2 linked regions of the Hydrogenophaga sp. SL48 genome follow. The protein of the gene in region 2 interacts with the protein of the main gene of each other region in a pairwise test. Links are inferred from orthologs where the notes say so. Each region holds a gene or a part of one and is shown on either strand. Other genes may lie near its edges. The genes, in order: IM738_RS00675 and IM738_RS20755.

What was found.
Region 1: the proteins of IM738_RS20755 (region 2) and IM738_RS00675 interact in binary tests that used the Escherichia coli proteins (3 or more experiments, as listed by UniProt). The link is inferred for Hydrogenophaga sp. SL48 from one-to-one orthologs.

Annotation. Positions count from the first base shown.
Region 1 is NZ_CP063400.1:149,657-157,619, forward strand. What follows is about bases 2,734-5,727. They hold IM738_RS00675 (chemotaxis protein CheA), read right to left. Parts: upstream 5,302-5,727; coding sequence 3,166-5,301; downstream 2,734-3,165. Other genes in these bases: IM738_RS00670 (CheR family methyltransferase), read right to left, coding at 2,734-3,059; IM738_RS00680 (response regulator), read right to left, coding at 5,338-5,700. Outside these bases: IM738_RS00655 (molybdopterin-dependent oxidoreductase), read right to left, coding at 1-270; IM738_RS00660 (protein-glutamate methylesterase/protein-glutamine glutaminase), read right to left, coding at 310-1,407; chemoreceptor glutamine deamidase CheD, read right to left, coding at 1,535-2,182; more of IM738_RS00670, read right to left, coding at 2,235-2,733; IM738_RS00685 (hypothetical protein), read right to left, coding at 5,749-6,180; IM738_RS00690 (hybrid sensor histidine kinase/response regulator), read left to right, coding at 6,369-7,517; IM738_RS00695 (response regulator), read left to right, coding at 7,495-7,963. UniProt on the Escherichia coli protein: Involved in the transmission of sensory signals from the chemoreceptors to the flagellar motors. CheA is autophosphorylated; it can transfer its phosphate group to either CheB or CheY.
Region 2 is NZ_CP063400.1:4,389,805-4,397,744, reverse strand. What follows is about bases 1,597-4,567. They hold IM738_RS20755 (methyl-accepting chemotaxis protein), read left to right. Parts: upstream 1,597-2,188; coding sequence 2,189-3,946; downstream 3,947-4,567. Other genes in these bases: IM738_RS20745 (hypothetical protein), read left to right, coding at 4,553-4,567; IM738_RS20750 (chemotaxis protein CheW), read left to right, coding at 3,975-4,508; IM738_RS20760 (transglutaminase-like domain-containing protein), read right to left, coding at 1,597-1,929. Also shown: homoserine O-succinyltransferase MetX, read left to right, coding at 1-525; methionine biosynthesis protein MetW, read left to right, coding at 518-1,099; more of IM738_RS20760, read right to left, coding at 1,240-1,596; more of IM738_RS20745, read left to right, coding at 4,568-4,705; IM738_RS20740 (chemotaxis protein CheW), read left to right, coding at 4,957-5,487; IM738_RS20735 (methyl-accepting chemotaxis protein), read left to right, coding at 5,536-7,317; IM738_RS25955 (methyl-accepting chemotaxis protein), read left to right, coding at 7,382-7,940. UniProt on the Escherichia coli protein: Receptor for the attractant L-aspartate and related amino and dicarboxylic acids. Tar also mediates taxis to the attractant maltose via an interaction with the periplasmic maltose binding protein. Tar mediates taxis away from the repellents cobalt and nickel.

The sequences.
Region 1 (7,963 bases), 4.2 Mb from region 2 along the record:
CTTGACGGCGGCGAGCACATCGGCCAGCAGGGGCCCGGTGAACTTGACCGGCTTGTCGAACCAGGGCGTGCTGGTGGTGAAGCTGTGCTGCGGCAGGGCTTCAATCATCTTCATGTCGAAGCGGGCGCTGTCGCCGGCGTTCTTCTCGGCGATCTTGCCGGTGACCTGGAGGATGGGGCGTTCCTGGGGGGCATCGAGCGCCATGCAGGCGCCCGCGAAGGTCAGGGCGCCGATCAGCAGACCGGCCTGGATGAAACGAGGGGCATTCATGGGAACACTCGGAGGAACAGTGAGGGTGGGGTCGGGGGCTCAGATGCGGTGCCGCACCAGGGCCGGGTTGCTGGCCAGGCGGCTGAGCAGGGCCGGGGCAATCTGTGTCAGGGGCAGGATCTCGTGGGCCGCGCCGCACTGGATCGCCATGCGCGGCATGCCGAAGACGACGCAGCTGGCCTCGTCCTGCACGTAGTTGTAGCTGCCGGCGTCCTTCATCTCGCGCATCGCCTGCGCGCCGTCTGCGCCCATGCCCGTGAGCATGATCCCGATCGCGTTGGGGCCGAGCACTCGGGCGGCCGACTTGAACAGCACCTCGACCGAAGGGCGGTGCCGGTTCACCGGCTCGGTGTCTTCGACCACGGCCACGTAGTTCGAGCCGCTGCGGTCGATGCGCAGGTGGTGCCCACCGGGGGCGATGTAGGCGTGGCCGGGCAGGATGCGCTGGTTGTGGCGCGCCTCTTGCACGCGGATGCGGCAGAGCGAATCGAGCCGCGCAGCGAAGCTGGTGGTGAAGCCCGGCGGCATGTGCTGGGTGATGACGATGGCCGGCGAATCGGCCGGCAAGGGCACCAGCACCTCGCGGATGGCCTCGGTGCCGCCGGTGGAGGCGCCGATGCAGATGATCTTTTCGGTGGACAGGCGGGGCAGCGGCGCGCGCGGGGTGTCGGGCGACGCGGGGCTGGCCGACGGGGGCGGCGTGCCTGCCGCGGGCGCCGGCCCCAGCCGTTTGACATGGGCGCTGGCGGCCACCCGGATCTTGTCCACGATGTCGGTGGCCAGCTCGTTCAGCCCGCTGCTGATGCCGATGCGCGGCTTCGCCACGTAGTCGACCGCGCCCATCTCCAGAGCGCGCAGGGTGATGTCGGCGCCCTGTTCGGTCAGCGTGGACACCATCACCACCGGCATGGGCCGCAGGCGCATGAGGCGCGAGAGGAACTCCAGCCCGTCCATGCGCGGCATTTCCACGTCGAGCGTGATCACGTCGGGGTTGAGCTCGCGGATCATCTCGCGCGCCACCAGCGGATCGGCCGCCGCGCCGACACATTGCATGTCGGGCTGGCGGTTGATGATTTCGGTGAGCAGGCTGCGCACCAGCGCCGAATCGTCCACCACCACCACTTTGATTTTTGCCATTTCAATCCTCTTGTTGGCCTTGCTTGCCTGATCCAGAAACACCGCGCAACCGCCCTTCAACAAGCTCAGGACGGGGCGCTGGTGTTGCCCCCTGGGGGGTGACGACGCGCAGCGTCGGCGCGGGGGGTTAAAACAAATCCACCGAGCCGCCGGCGTTGGATGTGGCCACCAACGCCGCGTTGCCCTTGCGCTCCTGCGTCTCGATGGTTTCGGGGTGCGAGTGCGCCAGGCGTTTCACCATGGCTTTCCCGGTGGCCGGGAAGTAGCAGACCTTGCGCGGGTGGATGTCCAGCACGTCCTTGGAGATCACGGCGATGCGTTCGGTCTGCAGGTAGTCGAGAACAAAGGCGGTGTTGCGTTCGCCCACGTTCATGGTCGTGAAGCTGTGCATCACCTGCCCGCCGCCGAACACCTTGGCCTGCATGCTTTCGCGCCGGGCGCCGAGCTTCATCATCTCGTTGATCAGCAGTTCCATCGCGTAGGAGCCGTAGCGACCCGAGGTGTCGGCACCACCGTCGGGCAGCATGAAGTGGTTCATGCCGCCCACGCGCACCTTGGGGTCCCAGATGCAGGCGGCGATGCACGAACCCAGCACCGTCATGACCATCATGTCGTCGGAGGTCACGAAGTACTCGCCGGGCAGCACCTTCACCGTGTCGGTGTTGAAGTGGTGGTCGCGGTAGAAGAACGAGGCCTCGCCCGGTTTGGGCGCGCGTGACTTGAGGAAGTCCACCCGGCTTCCACGCGCGGTGGCCGCCATCGCGGGCGCGACCATGACGCTGGGCGGGGGCATCACGGGGCGGGCCCGGTGACCGGGCTGGACGGCGTCAAACCCGCTCATAGACTGTCTTTCCGCGCAACACAAACAGGCTGCGCGCGTCGCTGAAATTTTCCGCGTGGCCCACGAACAGCAGGCCGCCGGGCTTCATCACGCGGTGGATGCGCTCCAGCACCTGGCGCTGGGTGGCGGCGTCGAAATAGATCATCACGTTGCGGCAGAACACCGCGTCGAAGGGCTCCCGGAACGGCAGGTCATGGATCAGGTTGACGGTCATGAACTCCAGGTGTTTCTGCAGTTCGGGCTTGACGCGCATGAACCCGGCGTTGGCGCCCTTGCCGCGCATGAAGAAGCGCTGCAGCCGCTCGGGGCTCAGGCCCTTCACGCCGTCGGCCTTGTAGACGCCGCGCGCCGCGGTGGCCAGCACCTTGGTGTCGATGTCGCTGTTGACCAGGCTGAAGCTGCCCGAGGTGCCCAGCGCCTCGGTGGCCGTCATCGCGATCGAGTAAGGCTCTTCGCCCGTGGACGCCGCCGAGCACCAGATGCGCCAGGGGTGGCTGCGCTTGGCGGCCAGCAGGTCGTGCAGGATGCCGAAATGGTGCTGCTCGCGGAAAAACGCCGTGAGGTTGGTGGTCAGGGCGTTGATGAACTCCTGCCACTCGGGGCCGTCGGTCTGCTCCAGCGCGTCGAGGTAGCTCTTGAAGCTGGCGTGGCCGGTCTCGCGCAGGCGGCGCGACACACGGCTGTAGACCATGGCGTGTTTGCCGTCGTGCAGGCTGATGCCAGCCTTCTTGTAGATCAGCGCCTTGATGCGGGTGAAGTCGGCGTCGGACCAGACGAACTCTCGGCCCTGGGTCATCGGCCCGTCGTCCATGGCCGGCAGCTCCAGGTGGGGCGCCGCGACACGGGGTGCGCTCGTTCGGGTCTGCTGCAGCATCGGGTGTTCGTCCTTTGACGGCGGAAGGAAGAGGGGACGGGGCTCAGTGGCGCGAACGGCGCACCAGGCCCGAGGTGTCCAGGATCAGCGCGACCTTGCCGTCGCCGAGGATGGTGGCGCCCGACACGTTGGGCACCTTGCGGTAGTTGGACTCCAGGTTCTTGATCACCACCTGCTGCTGGCCCAGCAGCTCGTCGACCATCAGCGCGACGCGCGAGCCGTCCGACTCCACCACCACCATGATCGGGCTGCCTGCGTTGAACTCGAAGCGCGGCACCTGGAACACCCGCTCCAGCTCGATCACCGGCATGTATTCCTCGCGCACCTTCACCAGCTGCGCGCCTTGCGCCACGGTGTTGATGTCGCCCGGTTTGATCTGGAACGACTCGATCACGCTGGACAGCGGCAGGATGTAGACCTCGTCGCTCACGCGCACCGTCATGCCGTCCATGATGGCCAGCGTGAGCGGCAGGCGCACTTTCACGCTCATGCCGTAGCCCTCGGCGGAGTCGATCTCGACCGTGCCGCCCAGCGAGGCGATGTTCTTCTTGACCACGTCCATGCCGACGCCGCGGCCCGACACGTCGGTCACCACCTCGGCGGTGGAGAAGCCGGGCGCCATGATCAGGTTCCACACCTCGTTGTCGCTCATCGAGTCGGGTGCATCCAGACCCTTTTCGCGGGCCTTGGCGAGCAGCTTCTCGCGCGACAGGCCCTTGCCGTCGTCGCGCACTTCAATCAGGATGCTGCCGCCCTGGTGGCTGGCCGAGAGCGTGATGTTGCCGTGCTCGGTCTTGCCTTTGGCGAGCCGTTCATGGGGCAACTCCAGGCCGTGGTCGCAGCTGTTGCGGATCAGGTGGGTCAGCGGGTCGGTGATCTTCTCGATCAGGCCCTTGTCGAGCTCGGTGGCTTCGCCGTGCGTGATCAGGTCGACCTTCTTGCCCAGCTTGGCGGCCAGGTCGCGCAGCATGCGCGGGAAGCGGTTGAACACGATCGACATGGGGATCATGCGGATCGACATCACCGCTTCCTGCAGATCGCGGGTGTTGCGGTCCAGGTCGGCCAGGCCGGCCAGCAGCGGCTGGTTGGCGGCGCTGTCGAGCTCGCGGCTCTTCTGCGCCAGCATGGCCTGGGTGATCACGAGCTCGCCCACGAGGTTGATCAGCTGATCGACCTTGCTCACCGACACGCGCAGCGTGCTCGAATCGGGGCCGGCCGGGGTGGGCGCGCGGACCTCTGCCTTGGGGGCGGCCTTGACCGGTGCCGCCAGCACCGGCGCAGGTTGCGCGCTGGTGCTCGGCTCGGCGGGAGCGGCGGCCGCCGGCACGCCGGGGGCGTCGTCAAAGAAGCCGAAGTCGGTGCCTTCGCCGGGGAGCGCGGCGGCCGGCGCGGGCGCCGGGCTGACCGCCGGGGCGGCCGCCGAGGTGTCGGTGATGCGGATCTGCTCCTTGCTCACGTGGAAGGTGAACAGGTCCATCAGGTCGGTGTCGCTGGAGGTGGTGAACACCCGGAACCAGCGCTGGTCCGCCTGGTCGCAGGGCAGGGCCTCGATGCGGCCGAGCCCGGTGATGTCGCGGAACAGCTCGACGATGCAGTCGGCCTCCGAGGGGTTGTCCAGCGGGCCGACCACGATCTGCAGTTCGCGCTCACCCTGGGCCAGTGTGGGGGCGGGGGCGGCGGCTGGTGCAGCGGGCGCATGGGCCACCGGCGCGGCCTGCGCCGGTGCTGGCGCAGGCGCCTGGGGGGGCGGGGGCGCACCGTGGGCCAGGTGGCTGATGCGGTCCACCAGCTCGCCGGTGGCGGGCGGCTCGACCCCCTGGCCCTGGTGGCGCGCCAGCAGCAGCTTGAGGGCGTCGGACGATTCGAGCAGCACGTCGACCATGGCCGCCGTGGGCTGCAGCTCGTGGCGGCGCAGCTTGTCCAGCAGCGACTCCATCTGGTGCGTCAGCTCGGCCACGTCGGCGAAGCCGAAGGTCGCGGCGCCGCCCTTGATCGAGTGCGCGCAGCGGAAGATGGCGTTGAGTTCTTCGTCGTCGGCCGCTTCCAGGTCCAGCGCGAGCAGCATCTGCTCCATCTGGTCCAGGTTCTCGCCGGCCTCTTCAAAGAAGATCTGATAGAACTGCGTGAGGTCAAAATTGCCGCCGGCGGCGGACTGGTTCTCGGTCATCGATTCACCCATGAGGGACTCCTTGGCGATGGGGGTGCGTGCTGGACATCAGCGGATGACTTTCTGGATGACCTCGATCAGGCGACCCGGATCAAACGGCTTCACCAGCCACCCGGTGGCGCCCGCGCTGCGACCGGCCTGCTTCATCTGGTCGCTCGACTCGGTGGTCAGGATCAGGATCGGCGTGGTCTTGAATTTGGGGTGGTCACGCAGCTTTTTCGTCAGCCCCAGGCCGTCCAGGCGCGGCATGTTCTGGTCGGTCAGCACGAGGTCGATGTGGTGCGTCTGCGCCTTTTCGAAGGCGTCCTGGCCGTCCACCGCCTCCACCACGTGAAAGCCGGCGCCAGTGAGGGTGAAAGACACCATTTTTCGCATGGAGGCCGAGTCGTCAACGGCAAGAATCGATTGCATGGGGTACTCCGAGGTTCAAACCAATATCGGCAAAAAGGGCGGGCGGCTTTAGAACAGGTCGATGGAGCCGGCGTCCATTTCGCTCTGCGTCACGGGGCTGGGCCGGTCGGCCATGGGGTCGGGCGTCATGGGCAGCTCACCTTCTTCGGCCTCCATGGCCTCGTCGGCGAGCTTCCAGGCGCAGCCCTGCAGCACCTTGCCGGTGTGCACGATGAGCTGGGTCGCCATGTCGTGGAACTGCAGCTCGGTCACGGCCTGGTGCAGGCTGTGGCGGATGCTCAGCAGGTCGTCGCTGTCCTTGCTGGTTGCCAGGTTGCCCAGGGCGTGGTTGGCGGTGCTGAAGCGCTCCAGCAGGTTGCCGGTGGCGTGGTCCAGCAGACCCTCCAGGCGTTTGAGGTCGGTCATCGCCATGAGCAGCGAATCCTGGACATCGGCGACCAGGTTCACGGGCAGGCTGACAGACGGCGGGGTCTGCAACATCATCGGATGGTCCATGGGTTTTGGGGCATAAGGGATGGGCTGGAGACCGGTCTGGGGCTGGCAGGGAAGTACAATTTTCCCGGTCTGTGACCATCTGTATCGGCAGATAACGGCCCAAATTCAACGCCATTTCAGCGCCTGTGCCCTGTGGCGCCGAAGCCCGGTTCACCCCACCCATTGCGAGCGGCATGTCAGAACACTCCGTATCCCGACCGCTGCGCATCCTCCACCTGGAAGACTCCCGGGTCGATCACGCCCTGGTGAAGTTCGCCCTGCAGCGCAGCCAGCTGCCGCACGAAATCCTGCTGGTGGACACCATGGACGACTTCCTGCGCGAGCTCGACTCGGGTGTCCACGACTTCGTGCTGGCCGACTACCACCTGCCCGGGTTCACGGGCCTGGACGCCTGGGAGCTGGTGCGCGAGCGGGGCATCGACATCCCCTTCGTGATCCTGTCGGGCGCCATCGGCGAAACCGCGGCGGTGGACGCCATGCACCGTGGCGTGAGCGACTACCTGCTCAAAGACAGCATGAACCGGCTGGCCCACGTGATCCAGCGCGCGGTGGAAGTGAGCCAGACCCGCAAGGCCAAGGCCGTGGCCGACGCCGAGCTCGCCGATTCACGCCGGCGCCTGGCCGAGCTGGCCGAACACCTGCAGACCAGCATCGATCAGGAGCGCGCCGACATCTCGCGCGAAATCCACGACGACATCGGCGGCGCCCTGGCCGCCGTCAAGCTCGACCTGTCCTGGGTCTCGCGCCGCACGCTGGACGCCGACGTGCGCCACCACATGGACGCCGCGCTGGAGATGCTGCAACATGCACTCGATGCGAGCCAGCGGATCATGATGAACCTGCGCCCCCCCATCCTCGACCAGGGGCTGGTGGCGGCTGTGCAGTGGCTGGCCGCCAGCTTCGAGAAGCGCGCCGGGGTGCGCGTGACCGTGCGACGCTCGTCCGAGCAGATCGACGTGCCGCGCGCGGTGCAGCTGGTGGCCTACCGCACGGCGCAGGAAGCCCTGACCAACGTGGCCAAACACGCGAACGCCACGGCCGTGGAGATCGACCTCAGCGACCTCGAGGGCGTGCTGACGCTGGAAGTGACCGACAACGGCCAGGGGCTGAGCAGCGAGGCGTTGAAGAAGGCCAAGTCCTTCGGCCTGCTCGGGCTCAAGGAGCGCGCGGCCAAGGTGGACGGCTGGCTCGACATCAGCTCCACCCGGCGCGGCACCTCGGTCATTCTGTCGGTGCCGCTGGCGACGCCCTCCAGCGCAGAGGGAGGTGAAGGCGATTTCAACCACGGGGACAAGAACAATGATCAAAGTGATTTTGTGTGACGACCACGCGGTGGTGAGGCGCGGCATCCGCGACACCATCTCCGAGGCGGTCGACATCCAGGTCGTCGGCGAAGCCGGCAGCTACCCCGAGCTGAGAGAGCAGATGCGCAAGGTGGAGTGCGACGTGCTCGTGCTCGACCTCAACATGCCCGGGCGCGGCGGGCTGGAGGTGCTCGCGGCCCTGCGCGACGAAGGCTCGCTGGTCAAGACCCTGGTGGTGTCCATGTACCCCGAAGACCAGTACGCCATCCGCTGCCTGCGCGCCGGCGCGCGCGGCTACGTCAACAAGGCCGGCGAGCCGGCCGAACTCGTGGCCGCCATCCGCACCGTGCAGCAGGGCCGCAAATACGTGACGCCCGAAGTGGCCCAGATGCTGGTGGACAACCTCAACGCCCCCGAGAGCCAGGAACTGCACGCCAGCCTCTCCGAGCGCGAGCTGCAGACCC
Region 2 (7,940 bases):
CGCATGATCGGCCACATCACCTACCTGAGCGACGATGTGATGAACGAAAAGTTCGGCCGGACCCTGCGTTCATCCGATGTCAGCGATCCCGCGGCCGCGGCCGAGTTGGCTTACCGCTACTCGACGCAGGATGTGGAGTTCCAGATCGAGAGCTACCTGCGTTACCAGGGCGACAAGTTCAGCGAGTACTTCGACGCCAACACCTACCTGCTGATCACCCGCGCGCTCGACTACTTCGATCCCGCGCGCGAACACGACGGCAACCTGAGCACCGCCCTGGCGCGCGCCAAGGCCAAGTTCCTGCTCGTGAGTTTCACCACCGACTGGCGCTTCTCGCCCGCGCGCAGCCGCGAGATCGTCAAGGCGCTGCTGGAGAACCGGCGCGAGGTGAGCTACGCCGAGATCGACGCGCCGCACGGCCACGATGCCTTCCTGCTGGACGACCCGCGCTACCACGCCGCGGTGCGGGCCTACTTTGAACAGACGGTGAGTGCCGTTGAGAAAGGGGAGGTGACCCATGGCTGATCCCAACGTGATGCACAGCATCGCCCGCCTCGTGCCACCCGGTTCGCGCGTGCTCGATCTGGGCTGCGGCGATGGCGCCCTGCTCGCCCACCTGCAGGCCACGCGGCAGTGCACTGGCTACGGCGTGGAGATCGACGACGCCAAGCTGCTGGCCTGCGTGAAGCGCGGCGTCAACGTGCTCCAGCTCAACCTGGAGGGTGGCCTCACCATGTTCGGCGACGACGCTTTCGACGTCGTGCTGCAGATCGACACCCTGCAGCACCTGCGCAACGCGCAGACCATGCTGCAGGAAACCGCGCGCGTGGGGCGCATCGGCGTCGTGGCCTTCCCCAACTTTGCCCACTGGCCCAACCGGCTGGCGGTGTTGCAGGGCCACATGCCCGTGACCAAACGCCTGCCTTACGAGTGGTACGACACGCCCAACATCCGCGTCGGCACTTTCAACGACTTCGAGGTGCTCGCGCGCCGCAACAGCCTCACCATCGAAGACAGCTTCGGGCTGCACGAGGGCCGCGAGGTGCGTTTTGCGCCCAACCTGATGGCCAGCACCGCAGTGTTCAAGTTCACGAGCTGATAGATCCCCCCGCGCCGCGAAGGAACAGGCCCCCCCCCGCGCCGCCTGCGGCGTCACCCCCCTCAAGGGGGCGGCACTGGCCGTCCGGCAAAGCCGGCCCGGCGGTGCCCTGGGTTGAAGCATGTCGCTCCGGAGCTTGCTCAGCGGCGGTTTTCGCGCTCCGCGTCCGCCGCGAAGTCGGCGCTGCCCGGCCCGGCGCCCTGCGTCCACTGCGGATAGATCTCGGCGAAGGTCGCCCGGATCTGCGCCAGCGGCAGGTCGTCGAAGCTGCCGCGCTCGGCCACGTATTCCATGTGGCGCTGGCCCGCGCGGTCGAACGGGTGGTAGAGCGAATCGTCCACGCCGTTGAACTCCAGCGGCAACAGGCCGAATTTCTCGCACAGCTCGATGTTGAAGGCCGGTGTGGCCTTGCGCCACCCGCCGTCCAGCCACAGCTCGGTGTAGCCGTGCCAAGCGAACACGTCGGTCTTCATGGTCTGGCGCAACCGCTCGGTGGAGAGGTGGTTGCGCACGTCGGCGAACCCCAGCCGCGCCGGGATGCCCGCCGCACGCGCCACGGCCGCCAGCACCACGGCCTTGGGCACACACCAGCCGAAACCTTGCGCCAGCGCGGTGCTGGCGGTCATGCCGTGGTCTGAGAGGTCGATGCGGTAGGGGTCGTAGCGCAGTCCATCGCGCACGGCCAGGTTCAGGGCCACCGCCCGCTCGCGGTCGGTGGCCCCCCTCGCATGCCGCGCGGCGAAAGCCTGCACGTCGGGATGACCAGCGTCGATGAACGGCGTGGGCCGGAGCCAGGTGGGCGAAACGGTTTCGGTGGGGGGTGCGCGCATGGCGAGGCTTGTACCAGATCGGTCGGCGGGAGGGCGGTACCTTGGCGACGCGGCGGGTTCGTGCGCGCAAATCGCCGATCTGGCACGCCAATGCATGCTTTTTTGGTACTTCAGACCGCGCCCAAACCGCCGATATTTTCACCAGAACGTGGTGGTTGAGTTGCTGGTCTGCATGGGTTCAGGCCGCCACAGTTTCCTCCATGTGCCGCGTCCGTGGCCAGGAAAGCAGATGGCGCGCGGTCACTTTGAGGCTTGAACAATGAAATCTGGTTTTTCCTTTGGCATCGCGGCGCGACTGTATGCGCTGAGCGCGGCCGTGTCCCTGGCGCTGGCCGGGCTGGCGTGGTACGCGTACACCGGGCTGCACGAGGCCGCTGATCTCGCGGCCCACACGGAGAGCGACCGTGTGCCACAGTTGCTGGCCATGTCCGACCTCGAGCTGAACGTGACCCAGGTGTCGCTGCAGATCCGGCACGCCATCCTGGCGCGCACGCCCGAGGAGCAGCAGGCGACGCTGGACTACATCGCGGCCAAGCGCAAGAGCATGGACGAGACCCTGGGGGCATTCGAAAAGCGCCTCTTTTCGGCCGAGGGCAAGGCCCATTTCACCAAGCTGCCCCCCGCCATCGCCGACTTCTGGAAGGCGGGTGAAGCCAACCTGGCGCTGATCAAGGAAGGCAGAAAGGAAGAAGCCTTCGCCTACCTGGTCGACACCACCATTCCCGTGCGCAACCGCCTGCTGGAGGAGCTCGCGACGGGAGAAGGCATCCAGGGCGAAGGCCTGACGAAGGACATCAGCGAGATCGAACGCGATGTGTTGAACACGTCCAATCTGATCGTGGGTGCGGCCCTGGCGATCGCTGTCGCCTTGCTGGCTTTTTCGACCTACGTGGCCCAGGTGCTGCGCCGCCGCGTGGAGGTGTCGCGCCGGGTGGCCGAACGGGTGCGTGACGGTGACCTGACCGTGACCGTTCCCCAGGGTGCCCAGGATGAGTTCAGCCCCCTGCTCCAGGCCATGGGTGACATGCAGGCCGCGCTCACCCGGGTGGTCTCGGACGTGCGCCTGGGCGCCGACAGCGTGGCCACAGCCAGCGCCGAAATCGCCCAGGGCAACGCCGACCTGTCCGGCCGCACCGAACAGCAGGCCTCTGCGCTGGAGCAGACCTCGGCTTCGATGGAGCAGCTCGGTTCGACGGCGCGCCAGAACGCCGACAACGCCCGCCAGGCCAACCAGCTCGCGGCCAGTGCCAGCGGCGTGGCGGTGCAAGGCGGCGAGGTCGTGAACCAGGTCGTGCAGACCATGAAGGACATCAACGACAGCAGCAAGAAGATCAGCGACATCATCGGTGTGATCGACGGCATTGCCTTCCAGACCAACATCCTCGCCCTCAACGCGGCCGTGGAAGCCGCCCGTGCGGGCGAGCAGGGGCGGGGGTTTGCAGTGGTGGCGGCCGAGGTGCGAAACCTCGCGCAACGCAGTGCCGAAGCGGCGAAAGAGATCAAGGGCCTGATCAATGCGAGCGTGGAACGCGTGGAGCAAGGCACCGTGCTGGTGGACCAGGCGGGCAGCACCATGCAGGAAATCGTGTTGTCCATCCAGCGCGTGACCGACATCGTGGGCGAGATCAGCAGCGCCAGCAGCGAGCAGAACGCCGGTGTGGGCCAGGTCAGTGAGGCGGTGACGCAGATGGACCAGGCCACCCAGCAGAACGCGGCCCTGGTCGAAGAAAGTGCCGCCGCCGCGGGCAGCCTGCAGCAACAGGCCGAGCAACTGGTGCAGGCGGTGAGCGTGTTCAAACTCGCCGGAGCGGGAGGCCTGATGGCCAGAAACACGCCAGCCACCGCCGCGCGCGTGCAGCCTCCCCGGGCCACGCCCGTGAAGCTGGTCGCCAAGCCCACCGCCCCTGCCCAGCGGCCGGCGGTCACCCCCAAAGCCACCCCCAAAGCCATCGCCCCGCCCCCCGTGGCAGCGCCCGCCCGCACTGGCGGCGCGAGCGACGACTGGGAAAGTTTCTGAACCTCTCCGAACTGAAAGACCGATCATCATGGACACGACCCTCCCCACCGGCCAGCCGGACCACCCGAACAGCGCGCGTGCGGTGGCCAGCCAGAAGGCCGCCGCCGCCGAGTTCCTGACCTTCCGCCTGGGGGCGGAGGAATACGGCATCGACATCCTGCGCGTGCAGGAGATCCGCTCGTACGAAGAGCCCACCCGCATCGCCAACGCGCCAACGTTCATCAAGGGCGTGGTGAACCTGCGCGGGGTGATCGTGCCGGTGGTGGACCTGCGCATCAAGCTCAACTGCGAGAAGGTGGAATACAACGGCTTCACCGTGGTGATCGTGCTCAACGTGCACGGTCGCGTGGTGGGTGCGGTGGTGGACTCGGTGTCGGACGTGCTGGAGCTCAGCAGTGAGCTGATCAAGCCGGCGCCGGAGATGAACAGCACGGTGGACACGGGCTTCATCACGGGCATCGCCAGCGTGGGCGAACGCATGCTGATCCTGATGGACATCGAAGCGCTCATGAGCAGCGCCGACATGGGCCTCATGGACCACAGCGCCCAGCGCCTGCAGTGAAACCGGGCCCGGGTACCGCCGTCCTTTCGCCTGACCGATTCAGCATGGGATTTGCGAACCCTCTGTCCATCGACCCACGCCTGAGTGCCGGTTTCGGCTGGCGGGTGTCATGCCCGGGCAGCCTGCGCGCCCCGGCCGGGCCGCGGCTGCAGGCGGTGATGGTGTTCTCCCTCGTCGGCGACGGGGGGGCCGGCTGAGGGGCTGAGCGCCCACCCCCTGCATTCCGAGCGGGCGCCCTGGTGGCGCCCGTTGGCATTCCTGGGGGGCTCCGTCGGTCGGCGCCAAGCCCCCGCTGAAGCGGGCCGGGCTTCAGTCCGTGTACTTCCGTATGCAGACCGACCCCAAGCGGCGGGTTTGCACGGGCTTTGTCGCTCTTTTCCCGACTTCAGCCAGCGCCGGTCCGGTCGATAGTCCTTAAACCTTCTCTGTCTTTCAAGGACCGACCACCATGGACATGCATCTTCCCACCGGCCAGCCGGACCACCCGAACAGCGCGCGTGCGGTGGCCAGCCAGAAGGCCGCCGCCGCCGAGTTCCTGACCTTCCGCCTGGGGGCGGAGGAATACGGCATCGACATCCTGCGCGTGCAGGAGATCCGCTCGTACGAAGAGCCCACCCGCATCGCCAACGCGCCAACGTTCATCAAGGGCGTGGTGAACCTGCGCGGGGTGATCGTGCCGGTGGTGGATTTGCGCATCAAGCTCAACTGCGAGAAGGTGGAATACAACGGCTTCACCGTGGTGATCGTGCTCAACGTGCACGGTCGCGTGGTGGGTGCGGTGGTGGACTCGGTGTCGGACGTGCTGGAGCTCAGCAGTGAGCTGATCAAGCCGGCGCCGGAGATGAACAGCACGGTGGACACGGGCTTCATCACGGGCATCGCCAGCGTGGGCGAACGCATGTTGATCCTGATGGACATCGAAGCGCTCATGAGCAGCGCCGACATGGGCCTCATGGACACCACGAATTCCCTCCAGTGAACGCCGCAGCGCTCACCTGCTTTCATTTCCTCTTTTTAGATTGACATCATGATGTTCGCAAAACTCAAGATCGGACACCGGTTGACACTGGGCTTTGCCAGCGTGCTGGTGCTGCTGGTGGCCATTGCCGCCCTCGCTTGGAGCAGCCTGCAGAGCGCCCAGCTGGCCACGGAAGAGGTGGTCGAGATGGATCACCGCGCGGCCTTGACCGACGAGTGGCTGGCCAGCACCCGCCTGAACATCAACCGCGTGCTGGGCCTCGCGAAATCGGGGGCCAACCCCGAGGTCGACGCCTACTTCAAGCCGCTGATCGCCCAGACCACCGAGCGCATCAACGAGCTGCAGAAGACGCTGGACGCCGAAATCACCAGCGACCAGGGCAAGGCCCTGCTGAAAGAGATCGCCGAGCGCCGGACCGAGTACATCGCCGTGCGCAAGACCTACTTCGATGCGCTCAAGAGCGGTGAAATCGACGCCGCCGCCCAGCAACTGGACTCGGCGCTGTTGCCCGCCGCCAACCGCTACACCGACGCGATGGGGAAGCTGCAGGCCTACGAACGTGAACTGGTCGGTGCCGCGGTCGAAGCGGCCAAGCAGACGGCCAGCCGCCAGGAGATGTTGATCTTGGGCCTGGCGGCGCTGGCGATGTTGCTGGCCTGCCTGGTGGCCTGGCGCATCACGGCCTCGGTGACGGGGCCGCTGAACGAGGCCGTGGTCATCGCGACCGCGGTGGCTGCGGGGGATCTGAACGGACAGGTGCACACGAACCGCCACGACGAGCTGGGCGATCTGCTGCGCTCCCTGGGCACGATGAAAGACGCCCTGCTCAAGACCGTGGTGCAGGTGCGCCAGGCGACCGACAGCATCGGCACGGCCAGCGCGGAGATCGCCTCGGGCAACCAGGACCTGTCCAGCCGCACCGAGCAGGCCGCGAGCAGCCTGGAGCAGACGGCGGCCAGCATGGAAGAACTCACCGCCACCGTGCGCCAGAGCGCCGACGCCGCACGCCAGGCCAACCAGCTCGCGGCCAGCGCGTCGGAGATCGCCGTGCGAGGCGGCCAGGTGGTGGGCCAGGTGGTCACCACGATGGAAGAGATCAACCACAGCAGCAAGAAGATCAGCGACATCATCGGCGTGATCGACGGCATCGCGTTCCAGACCAACATCCTGGCGCTGAACGCCGCAGTGGAAGCGGCGCGTGCCGGTGAACAGGGCCGGGGCTTTGCGGTGGTGGCGGCCGAGGTGCGCAACCTGGCGCAGCGCAGCGCCGAGGCCGCGAAAGAGATCAAGGGCCTGATCGGCGCGAGCGTGGACAAGGTCGATGCCGGCACGCGCCTGGTGGCCGACGCGGGCCAGACCATGAGCGAGATCGTGGGTTCGGTACAGCGGGTGAGCGACATCATTGGCGAGATCACGGCGGCGTCGGGCGAACAGAGCGACGGCATCGGTCAGGTCAACGTGGCGGTCACGCAGCTGGACCAGATGACCCAGCAGAACGCGGCGCTGGTCGAAGAGAGCGCCGCCGCCGCCGAAAGCCTCAGGGAGCAGGCCGGCAAGCTCGCGCAGGTGGTGCAGATCTTCCGCATCGACGGGGCGCAGGCCCACGTCACGCCAGTGGTGATGGCCGCAAGGCCGGCGGTCGGCAAGCCCGCCAGGACCCAGCCCGTGGGCCTCAAGCCCGTGGCACCGAAGGCGTTGGCATTGACCTCCTCGGTGGACGCGCTGAAGCGACCCACGGCCGCAGCACCTGCCGTGCGCCCGGCCCAGGCTGCCCAAGCGGCCCGACCGGCCGCTGGCGCAGGCGCAGAAGGCGACTGGGAGAGTTTCTGACGCCCCACCACCACCGCAGACCAACCCGGTGGTGGCCTGCCTCGCTTCTGACCTAGGGATCGCCATGAGCCGTCATTCTTCTTCCTCCGCCCGCGTGGGCAGCAACCCCCAGGCCCTGCTGGGTGACAAGGTGTTGCTGGCCGCCGTCGGGCTGAGCGCGGCCGCCGCCGTGCTCATCGGCTACCTGTACTTCGAGCTGGCGCTGGCCGTGGTCGGCGCGCTGGTGCTGACCGGCATCGCGACCACCGCCTACCTGGGCGCCCGTGGCACGCTGGCCTCGCGCATGACGCTGGCTTTCTCGCTGGTGGCCCTGGTGGCCCTCCAGATCCAGCTCGCTCACGGCGAGCTGGAGTACCACTTTGGCGTCTTCGTCACGCTGGCGCTGCTGCTCGTCTACCTCGACTGGCGCCCCATCGTGTTCGCCGCTGGCCTGTTCGCGGTGCACCATGTGCTGTTCGATCGCCTGCAGGCGGCGGGCTTCGGTTTCTACTGCACCACCGAGGCCAACTTCTGGCGGGTCGCGCTGCACGCGGTGTACGTGGTGATCCAGACCGCGCTTGAAGTGGTTCTGGCCGTGGGCATGGGCCGCACCGCCCGCGAAGGCGAGGAACTCGCGAAGATCG